3 regions of the Arthrobacter sp. zg-Y40 genome follow, and region 2 is predicted to be linked to each of the others. Evidence: predicted binding sites of a transcription regulator. Region 2 holds the regulator's gene; each other region holds the start of a gene.

Region 1 (3,272 bases), on a different contig from region 2:
TGGGCATCTCCGTCGGGATCGCGATGTTTTCCACCATTTCCTACCTCCCGACCTTCCTGCAGATGGTCAACCGCGCCACCGCCACCCAGTCGGGCCTGATGATGCTGCCCATGATGGGCGGGCTGCTGCTCACCTCCATCGGCACCGGCCAGCTGATCTCGCGCACGGGACGGTACAAGGTCTATCCGGTGGCCGGCTGTGCCGTGATCATTGCCGGACTGGTCCTGCTGTCCCGGATCTCGGATACGACGCCGTACGGGTTCACGGCCCTGGGGATGCTGGTGATGGGCATGGGGATCGGGATGCTGATGCAGAACCTGGTGCTGATTGTGCAGAACAGCGTGCCGGGCAGGGACATGGGGGCAGCGATCTCCGGGGCGAACTATTTCCGGCAGATCGGTGCCTCGTTCGGCATTGCACTGTTTGGCTCCATCTTCATCCACCGGCTGGGCAACGAAATGGCGGCGGCGCCGCCCGGGGCAGGGGCCGCCGCGGGCGGAGACATCAACTCGCTCAGCCCGGCCATGCTGCGCAGCCTGCCCGCACCGGCGCAGGACTTTATCGCCGCCGCGTTTGGGCACGCGCTGCCGCCCATCTTCCTGCTGAGCGTGCCCATTGTGGCGGCAGCCCTGGTGCTGTGCCTGTTCATCAAGGAGATTCCGCTGTCCACAACAGTGCGGGTGGAGGCGAAGGAAGAGGCCTAGGAAATGCCGTAAGTGAACAGCATGTACAAGAGCCACAGGATCAGTGCCAGCACGGCGCCCTGCCACACCAGGGAGGGAATGATGTACAGCCGTGCCGCGAGCTTCTTTCTGCCGTTCTGGAGCGCTGCAATAAAACCGCCTACGGATGCGACCAGGGTGAGGATGCCGAGGATGGCAATGAGGTCAACAAGGCCGCCCCAGCCGGAACCATAGGCGTAGTCGCCCATACTGCCGGCCCAGACAATGAGGGGCATCAAGGCCAGGGCCCAGCCGAGGGTAACGATGACGATGCCGGCGATTGCCCCGCCGCCGAAGCGCTCCCGGGGTGCTTGGGGGAATTGCTGGTACGGGTTTCCAGCCGTTGGTGCCCCCGGGTACGGGTTTCCAGCCATGGACGCCCCGGGGTACGGGTTTCCCTGCATTGGGGCACCGTTATACGGGTTCTGGTAGGCCCCGGCGTACCCCGGCGGCGGACCGGGTTGCTGCTGCGCCTGTTGCTGCGTCTGTTGCTGGGAGGCCTGCGGGTCATGGAGGGGAGGCTGTCCGGCGGGCGGCATGCCGGTGTGCGTGGCAGGGTCCATGGTTGGCTCCATCGGTTGGGGACGGGAATCTGGAACCAGTGTGCACCAGGCGGGCGTGTTTAGCCCGTAACCCCTTGCCCGGGTGTGGATGAACGGTCTGTTAGCGGGGACCAAAATACCGGATCCGGCACCTCGTGGTGCCTATTGTCCGCCGCTGGTCGTACACTGAAGATGACGCTGTTCGAATATATGTTCGAATTAGTTGCCGGCTGTTAACCAACAGGGAAACCACCAAGGAAACCAACAGGGAAACTGCCGCCGGCAACCAGTGCAGCCAGTAAAAACCAGCGGGGATGGCGGCGTGCGGTATGCACGTGCCGGGCGGGGAGGGAAGCTGAATGGGTGTCTTCAGCGAAGCAATAGAGGTGGTGTGCTCGCCCGCGGGCAAGCCCCTGCGGCTGGTGTGGGGCGGGCACACCTACAAGGTGGGCGCTGATCCGGTGCGCTGGTATGAACGCCGCAACTGGTGGGAAGAGGAAACCCGGGCCGAACGCGGCCACGGCGCCGGACTGGTGGATACCGAGATCTGGCGGGTTCAGGCCCGTGTCAGTGAACACTCCGAGCTGCGCACCCTGGACCTCTCGCACCACGTGAACACCGACCGCTGGCGCCTGATACGGATCCATGACGCACTGAGACCCAGTGCCTGAGGGGACAGCACCAACCCCATGAGCTTTATCCACCTGCACGCAGCCACTGCCTTCAGCGCCCACTACGGAGTGTCCTGGCCCGAGGAGATGGCCGCTGCCGCTGCTGCCGACGGCGCCGATGCCCTCGCCTGCACCGACAGGGACGGGTTGTACGGCACCGTCAAGCATCTGCGCGCCTGCATGGAGGCAGGAATCGACCCCATTGTGGGAGTGGACCTCGCCGTCCTGGACGAACACCACACCGTCACGGGCCGGGTGGTTCTCCTGGCCCGCGGATCCAACGGCGGCGCCGGCTACCGTGCCCTGTGCCGGCTGATCTCCGCAGCCCACGCCGGCACCTCGGCTTCCCGGGCACGCACCGGCAAACCCGTAGGCGTCACCATGGAGCAACTGGCCGCCCATGCCCGGGGAACACTGGCAGAAGACGGAACTCCCATAGGGGAGGCCGGGCAGCCGGTGCTGACTGTGCTGGTAGGCCCGCAGTCCGACGTCGGCGTTGCCATGCGCAGCCGCAGCTATGCCGTGGCGCGTACCCTCTTCGCCCGCTGGCGCTCGCTGATCCCTGCGGGGGCGCTCGCCGTCGAGGTGGTGACGCACCTGGCCCCGCCGGGGGAGAACCTCAGCCTCGCCCACGCGGTGCGGATGTTCCGGCTGGCCGATGAGATGCGCGTACCCGCCATCCTCACCAACGCCGTGCGGTACGTGGATGAGGACGGCGCCGCCACCGCTGACGTGCTCGACGCCGCGCGCTCGCTGACCTCGCTGTCCCGGCTCCCTGACCTGCAGCCCAACGGGCAGGGCTGGCTCAAGGGCACACGCCAGATGACGGCACTTGCCCGGGAGATCAGCTCGGAAGCGGGCTACGGCTCCGGGGGAGCGGCACGGATGCTGGCTGACACTGCGGCGCTCGCCGATGACTGCCGGATTGACCCGGTGGCCGACATGGGCTGGAAACAGCCAGTGGTTCCGGAAGCGTCGGTGATCGGCATCAACGCCGAACCCATGACGGAACTGCGCCAACGCTGCGAAGCGGGGATCACCCGCCGGCTGCGCGTGCAGGACTCCATCGCCGAGGTCCAGATGCGCAACCGGCTCGAACACGAACTGGGCATCATTGAACGGCTCGGCTTCGCCTCATACTTCCTCACGGTCGCCGAAGTTTCGGCCATGATCACGGGAATGGGGGTACGCGCCGCGGCCCGCGGCTCGGGCGCCTCCTCGCTGGTGAACTATCTGCTGGGAGTCAGTCACGTCAACCCGCTGGACCACGACCTGATCTTTGAACGCTTCCTCTCCCGGGACCGCTCCACGCTGCCGGACATCGACATCGACGTCGA
Region 2 (3,272 bases):
CCATCAACGTGGCCCCACTGTCGGTTGCCGGCCGGCTGCGCGAAGGGCTCTTCGACGGTCACACCGTGGTCCTGACCTCCGCCACCCTGGCCATCGGAGCAGAATTCGGTCCGGTGGCCGGCGCCCTGGGACTCCTGGGCAGCGGTGCCCCGAAATGGAACGGCACCGACGTCGGCAGTCCCTTTGACTACCCCCGGCAGGGTGTCCTCTACGTAGCCAAGGACCTGCCTAAACCGGGGCGGGGGACATCCCCGGAGCAACTGGACGAGATTGAGGCGCTGATCAAGGCCTCCGGCGGCGGCGCACTGGGTCTGTTCTCTTCCCGGCGTGCAGCCGAGGAAGCGGCTGATGCCCTGCGCACACGGGTGGACTTCCCGATCCTGTGCCAGGGCGAGTCCACCATGTCCGCATTGGTACAGCAGTTCGCCGATGACGACGCGACCTGCCTCTTCGGAACCATGTCCCTGTGGCAAGGCGTGGATGTCCCTGGTGCCTCGTGCCGGCTGGTCATCATGGACCGGATTCCGTTCCCGCGTCCCGATGATCCGCTGATGACGGCCCGCACCCGTGCGGTGGCCAAGGCAGGCGGCAACGGCTTTATGAGTGTTTCGGCAACCCACGCCGCCGTCCGGCTGGCGCAGGGCGCTGGCCGGCTGATCCGGGCCTCCGGCGATAAGGGGGTGGTGGCCGTCCTGGACTCCCGGCTCGCCACCGCCCGGTACGGCAGCTTCCTGAGGGCTGCCCTGCCCCCGTTCTGGTCCACCACGGACCGCGGCGTGGTGCTGCAGGCCCTTGAACGCCTTTCAGCTCAGCCCGCAGGCACCCGGACCTAGGCCGGGCCCCGTCCAGGGGGAAGCGCGAGGCAGGAACGCAGCAGCGCCGTCGGCAGGGAGCCGGCGGCGCTGTATTTAGTGGTGCTGTTTATTGGTGCTGTTTTGCTGCGTGCAGCCCTAGAGAGAACGCATGACCGATACGACCTTGCCCATGATGGTGGCTTCGTCGCCGAGGATGGGCTCATAGCGGGTGTTCTGCGGCAGCAGCCAGGTGTGGCCGTTGCGCTGGCGGAAGGTCTTGACCGTCGCTTCGTCCTCCAGCAGGGCGGCAACAATATCGCCGTTCTCTGCCGTGGGCTGGCGCCGCACCACCACCCAGTCTCCGTCGCAAATGGCAGCGTCCACCATCGAGTCGCCGGACACGCGGAGCATAAACAGGTCGCCGTGGCCAACAAGCTGGCGCGGCAGGGGAATGACTTCCTCCACCTGCTGATCCGCCAGGATGGGCCCGCCGGCCGCAATGCGTCCCACGAGCGGAACCATGGCCGTGTCGATCGCGGTGGTGAGGTCGGAGACATGTGAGCTGCCGGCGCCGGATGCTGCCCCCGCAGTGGACCCTGAGCCGGTTTCCGCCGCTGAACCGTCCGGCGAACCGGATGCGCTGCGGCGGGTTGAAGGCGCGTCGCGAAGCAGCAGGGGGACCAGGATTTCCATGGCCCGGGGCCGTTTGGGATCCCGGCGGATGTACCCCAGCTTTTCCAGCTGGCTCAGCTGGTGGGTAACGCTCGAGAGGCTGGCCAGACCGACGATGTCTCCGATTTCCCGCATAGAGGGCGGGTAGCCGTTGGTACTGACCGAGCGCTGGATGGTCTCGAGGATCTTAGTCTGCCGGGCGGTGAGGCCCTTGGTGCGCACTGCCGGAGCGGGCGCGGCAGGGGCGGGGGTGCTGCCATTGGTAACACGGGCCACGTCGGCTTCCCTTCACGGTAGGCCCGCGGATGCGGACCCGATGGCTTCTTCTTTATGTGCCGGCCGTGCCTGCGGTGCTGGCCGTACCGTTTTGTCGCTTTTCCCGGTTTCCCGGTTTTCTCAGTTTTGTCAGTGCCGGGTGATTAGTTGGTATCACCGCTTTCCCGACAGGTTCAACGTTAAGGGAGCGCGGCAAGTTTTTCAAACATATATTCGAGCGAGTCTCGACAATGTTCGTAGATAAGTGCTAGAAATGTTCGAGTACAACTTAGAACGTATGTTCGAGTATGGTCCTGTGACACCTCGCAGGATCCACCAGATGTTCGAATGCAGTTTCTAAGCCCCGCGCAATACCCGGTCCTGCCGGGGATTGTCCGGACGGCGCGGGAGCTGCTCATCGGACCGGAAAGGTATTGACATGTCAGTACACGTACTTCCCAACGCTTCGGTGCGTCCCAGTGCCCCGGCCGGCGCCTCCGCTGCCGCGCGCAGCCAGGCACCGCTGCGCCTCACCCGCCGCGGACGGCTCGTCCTGGTGGGCGCACCCCTGATGTTCTCCACCGCTGCACTTCTGGTCTTTGCGGGTTTCTTCACCGCCCCTGCCATGGCCACCGGGAACTCACCGGAAACTACACGCACCCTGCAGGTATCCGTTTCCACCGGCGACTCACTGTGGTCCCTCGCCACCGAATACGCACCGGAGCGGGATCCCCGGGACGTCGTTGCGGACATCGTGGAACTGAACAACCTGGAAAACGCCACGGTCCCGGCCGGCCGGCAGCTCTACATCCCCGTCGCCTCCTAGCCCGGAACTTCATGCCGGGACACCGGATTCCGCGCCGGGTGCCGCAGCGCCTTAAGCTGTACGGGTGAGTGAACAGCTGGAAAACCTGAACCGACTTCCCCTGCGGGAAGACCTCCGCGGCCTGAGCCCGTACGGAGCTCCGCAGCTGGATGTGCCGATCCTGCTGAACGTCAATGAAAACACCCACGGGCTGCCCCGGCATGTAAGGGAAGCGATCGTTACCGAGGTCCAGGCGGCAGTTGCCGGACTGAACCGGTACCCGGACCGCGAGTTCACCCAGCTGCGGGAAAACCTGGCGAACTATCTCGGCCACGGTCTCACCGCCGAAAACATCTGGGCTGGCAACGGCTCCAACGAAGTCCTGCAGCACATCATGCAGGCCTTCGGGGGCCCCGGCCGGAAGGCCATGAGCTTCCCGCCCACCTACTCCATGTACCCGCTGCTCGCCAGCGGCACGGGAACCGCCTATGTCACCGGCACAAGGGAAGCCGACTTCACCCTGGACCCGCAGTCCGTGGCGGAGCAGGTCCGGGCACAGGCACCTACCATCATCATTCTCTGCACCCCGAACAACCCCACCGGCACCGCCCTGGGACTGGACGCCATCGAGGCGGCCTACGATGCCGGCGCCGCCTCCAACGCAGTTGTCGTGGTGGACGAGGCCTACGCGGAGTTCTCCCACACGGAAACCCCCAGCGCCCTGCAGCTGCTGCCCGGACGCGAGC
Region 3 (3,272 bases), on a different contig from region 2:
AGTGCCCGAACCACCGGCAGTTCGCTCCACTCGGTGGTGTACCGCGGGGAGGAGTACTTGCGGGACATGGTCCACTCGGGTTTCGCCGTCGCCATCCCGGCCAGGCCCAGGCCGATGCTCGCAGCCCCGTATTTGTCCGTAACCCGGCCCAGCAGGTCACCCAGATTGCGGCGCTCCTGGTCGGAGACGAACTCATCGAACAGCGGCTGTGCCCCGGCGGCCTCGAGCCCGCTGAGCATCACGCCGGCCTTGGTGTAGGAGACGCCTTCAATGACCTGGGTCTCCAGGGCACCTACCGCCGCCCGACTCAGGATCACCGGGTCCGCCGTCGGCGCCGGCAGCCGCACGGTGGCCGAGGGGAACGACGACGCGCGCTCGCTGAAGTGGGACGTGCCCGCATACGCGGTGAGCACGCTGGCCTGCTGGCCTTCCCGTGCCAGCCGGGCTGCGGCCTGCTGGGCGTAGATGCTCATAACCTGCCGCATCTCGGTATGTGTGGTGACGGGAGTGGAGAAGCTGCGGGAATAGATCAGCTGTTTGCGGTCGGCGCGCTCGTCGTCGAGCGGAATGCAGGAGGTGCCGTTGAGCTCCAGCACCGTGCGCTGCAGGATGACCGAGAACTTCCGCCGGATCATCGCCGGGTCCGCCGCCCGCAGATCCGCCACGGACTCGATGCCCAGCGCCGCCAGCCGGGTCCCCAGCCGCGATCCCACACCCCACAGCCCGGTCACCGGCACCCGGGACATGATGGTGTCCACCACCGCAGGGTCCATGGTGTCCAGGTTGCAGACCCCCTGCAGGTGCCGGTTCTGCTTGGCGATCCGGTTGGCGAACTTCGCCAGGGTCTTGGTGCTGCCGATGCCTACGCAGACGGGCAGGCCGGTGTGCCGGGCGACGGCGGTGCGGATGGTCGCGCCCTGGGCGTTGAGTTCGGCCGGGGTGCCGGCCAGGCCCAGGAAGGACTCGTCAATGGAGTAGACCTCCTGCCACAGCGCATAGCGGCCCAGCAGTTCCATCACCCGTGAGCTGAGGTCTCCGTACAGCTCGTAGTTGCTGGAGCGCTGGATCAGGCCCACCTGCTGGGCGGACTCGGCTAGCTTGAACCACGGGGTGCCGGTCTTGATGCCCAGTGCCTTCGCCTCATCCGAGCGGGCCACTACGCAGCCGTCGTTGTTGGACAGCACCACCACGGGCACTCCGGCCAGCTTCGGATCGAAGGCGCGCTCGCAGGAAACATAGAAGCTGTTGACGTCCACCAGGGCAATCCGGGTGCCGGAGCTGGCAGGAGTTGGCCGGCCCTCCGCGGCTGGTAGATCAGACATGGTGCAGGCACCGGGTCACAACGCCCCACACCGAAAGCTCCGACGGCTCCGACACTTCAATATCGGGGTAACCCGGCGTTTCGGCCCGCAGGAGGATTTTGTTCCCGTCCAGCAGGAGGCGCCGCACGGCCAGTTCTCCGTTGACCACGGCCACCACGACGGCGCCGTCCCGCGGAGTGAGCGAGCGGTCCACGATCAATTCGTCGCCGTTGCAGATGCCGGTGCCGGCCATGGAGTCGCCCTCGACCCGCACCACATAGGTGGAGGTGGGATCGCGGATCAGGTGCCGGTTGAGGTCAATGCGGCCGTCGAAGTAGTCACGGGCCGGGCTCGGAAAGCCGGAGGCAGCGGCAGCGTCGGCCTCCGGCGGCGGGGCTGTCCTGCGGGAACGGTCTGCTGAAAACACCGCCATGCCTGCGCCCCTCTGAGGTGATCAACTAGAACAAACTTTCGAATCCCAGCCTAGCACCGCAGGAAGCCGCAATACCTACGGCCGAAGGGCAGGTGACGCATCCGACGGGCCGCGCGTCAGAAGAGGCGCCGGAGCCGCTATACGATTTAAGCCATGATCATTGAGCTGCAGATCCCGAAAAAGCTGGGACGGGAACTGGAGGAACTGGCCGAGGAACAGGGGGTTCCGGTGGAAACGCTCGTGGTCAACGGAGCGCGCCTGCTGCTGGAACACCGGTACCGCCGCAATATGCAGCCCGAGGTGCCCCAGCAGCAGCTCCCGCCTACTCCTTAAGCGGTACGCCCTTGGCATCCGTGCGGAACGACGCGGCATTGCAGAGGATCATGATGCCCTCGATGAAGCCCCACAGGCTGCCGAATCCGAAGGTGACGAGGGTTACGGCGATCTGCGCTACGCCAAGCCCGGTGTGGCCCAGGTAGAAACGGTGGATGCCCAGGCTGCCCAGGAAAATGCCCAGCAGGCCGGCCACCAGGCGTGACTTCCGCTCGTCGTAGCCCTGGGGGTACTGGCCCTGCGGGTACTGCTGTGCCTGCGGGTACTGTCCCTGGGGATACTGCTGCCCCTGCGGGTACTGTCCCTGGGGATACTGTTGGGCCTGCGGGTACTGGCCCTGCGGGTACTGTGCCTGCCCGTACTGTGCCTGCGGGTACTGGCCCTGCGGGTAGCTTGAAGCCTGCCCGAACTGGTCCTGCCCGTTGCCCTGCTGGGCGTACGGCGGGTACTGCTGGGCGCTGGGCTCTCCGGCCGGGGCGGGAGTGGACTGCTGTCCGGATGCCTGGGGCTGCTGAGCCGGCTCCGGGGCACTCTGCGGGTAGCTGTACTGCCCGTCCGCTGCCGGTGCCCCCGTCTCGGCTCCCTGATCGTTACCGGGATACTGCTTATTTTCCGACATGCTGCCCTTTCAAAAAGTTCCCCCCAGACCTGTCCGAAGGATGACTGGAATCTTCCGTCACGGCACCGGGTCCGGTGCTGTGACGATGGTCGCACTCTAACAGCCCGCTGCGGCGGAAACGGGGCGCCACACGCGCCGAACCCCGCTGTTACTCGAGCGCCCAGGCAGCCAAGCGGTCGCTGAGTTCCATCCAGCCGGGGTCCGGTTCCTGTTCCCGGGGGCGGGCGTCGTACCAGCGGACAATTTCGCGGGCCCCCTTGGAGAAGGGAATCTCCGCCCGGTAGCCGGGCACCAGGGACTTGATCTTGCTGTTGTCGAAGACGGCCGAGTGGCTCTTGTCTCCCAGCAGTCCGGGTCCGCGGACCGGATCATGGGCGGCAATGGTCTCGGAGGCCACGTGCACCAGGACCGGTTCGGGAACCCCCGCTGCCGCCCCGAGCGTCCGGTATACGGCGTCCCAGGGGAGGAATTCGTCCGAGGTGACCGTGTAGCTTTCCCCCAGTGCGGCCGACCGTCCGAGCAGTCCCACGAAGGCCAGGGCAAAGTCCCTGCTGTGCGTCAGGGTCCAGAGGGCCGTCCCGTCCCC

Evidence for each region. The regulator LexA, encoded in region 2, represses DNA repair genes until DNA is damaged. The targets are predictions, from matches to a motif close to TCGAACANNTGTTCGA.
Region 1: LJ754_RS08080 (DUF6504 family protein) is a predicted target of LexA. The motif match lies at 1,467-1,482, and genes of this name have one in related genera.
Region 3: LJ754_RS07885 (LexA family protein) is a predicted target of LexA. The motif match lies at 1,761-1,776, and genes of this name have one in related genera.

The regions. Positions count from the first base shown of each region.
Region 1 is NZ_JAJFZS010000008.1:143,102-146,373, forward strand. It holds gene LJ754_RS08070 (MDR family MFS transporter) at 1-704, shown strand, start outside; gene LJ754_RS08075 (hypothetical protein) at 701-1,285, opposite strand; gene LJ754_RS08080 (DUF6504 family protein) at 1,624-1,935, shown strand; gene LJ754_RS08085 (DNA polymerase III subunit alpha) at 1,954-3,272, shown strand, end outside.
Region 2 is NZ_JAJFZS010000015.1:35,933-39,204, reverse strand. It holds gene LJ754_RS15480 (ATP-dependent DNA helicase) at 1-833, shown strand, start outside; gene lexA (transcriptional repressor LexA) at 951-1,742, opposite strand; gene LJ754_RS15470 (LysM peptidoglycan-binding domain-containing protein) at 2,161-2,547, shown strand; gene LJ754_RS15465 (histidinol-phosphate transaminase) at 2,612-3,272, shown strand, end outside.
Region 3 is NZ_JAJFZS010000008.1:109,265-112,536, forward strand. It holds gene LJ754_RS07880 (Y-family DNA polymerase) at 1-1,322, opposite strand, end outside; gene LJ754_RS07885 (LexA family protein) at 1,315-1,734, opposite strand; gene LJ754_RS07890 (hypothetical protein) at 1,888-2,067, shown strand; gene LJ754_RS07895 (TM2 domain-containing protein) at 2,057-2,686, opposite strand; gene LJ754_RS07900 (NAD-dependent epimerase/dehydratase family protein) at 2,835-3,272, opposite strand, start outside.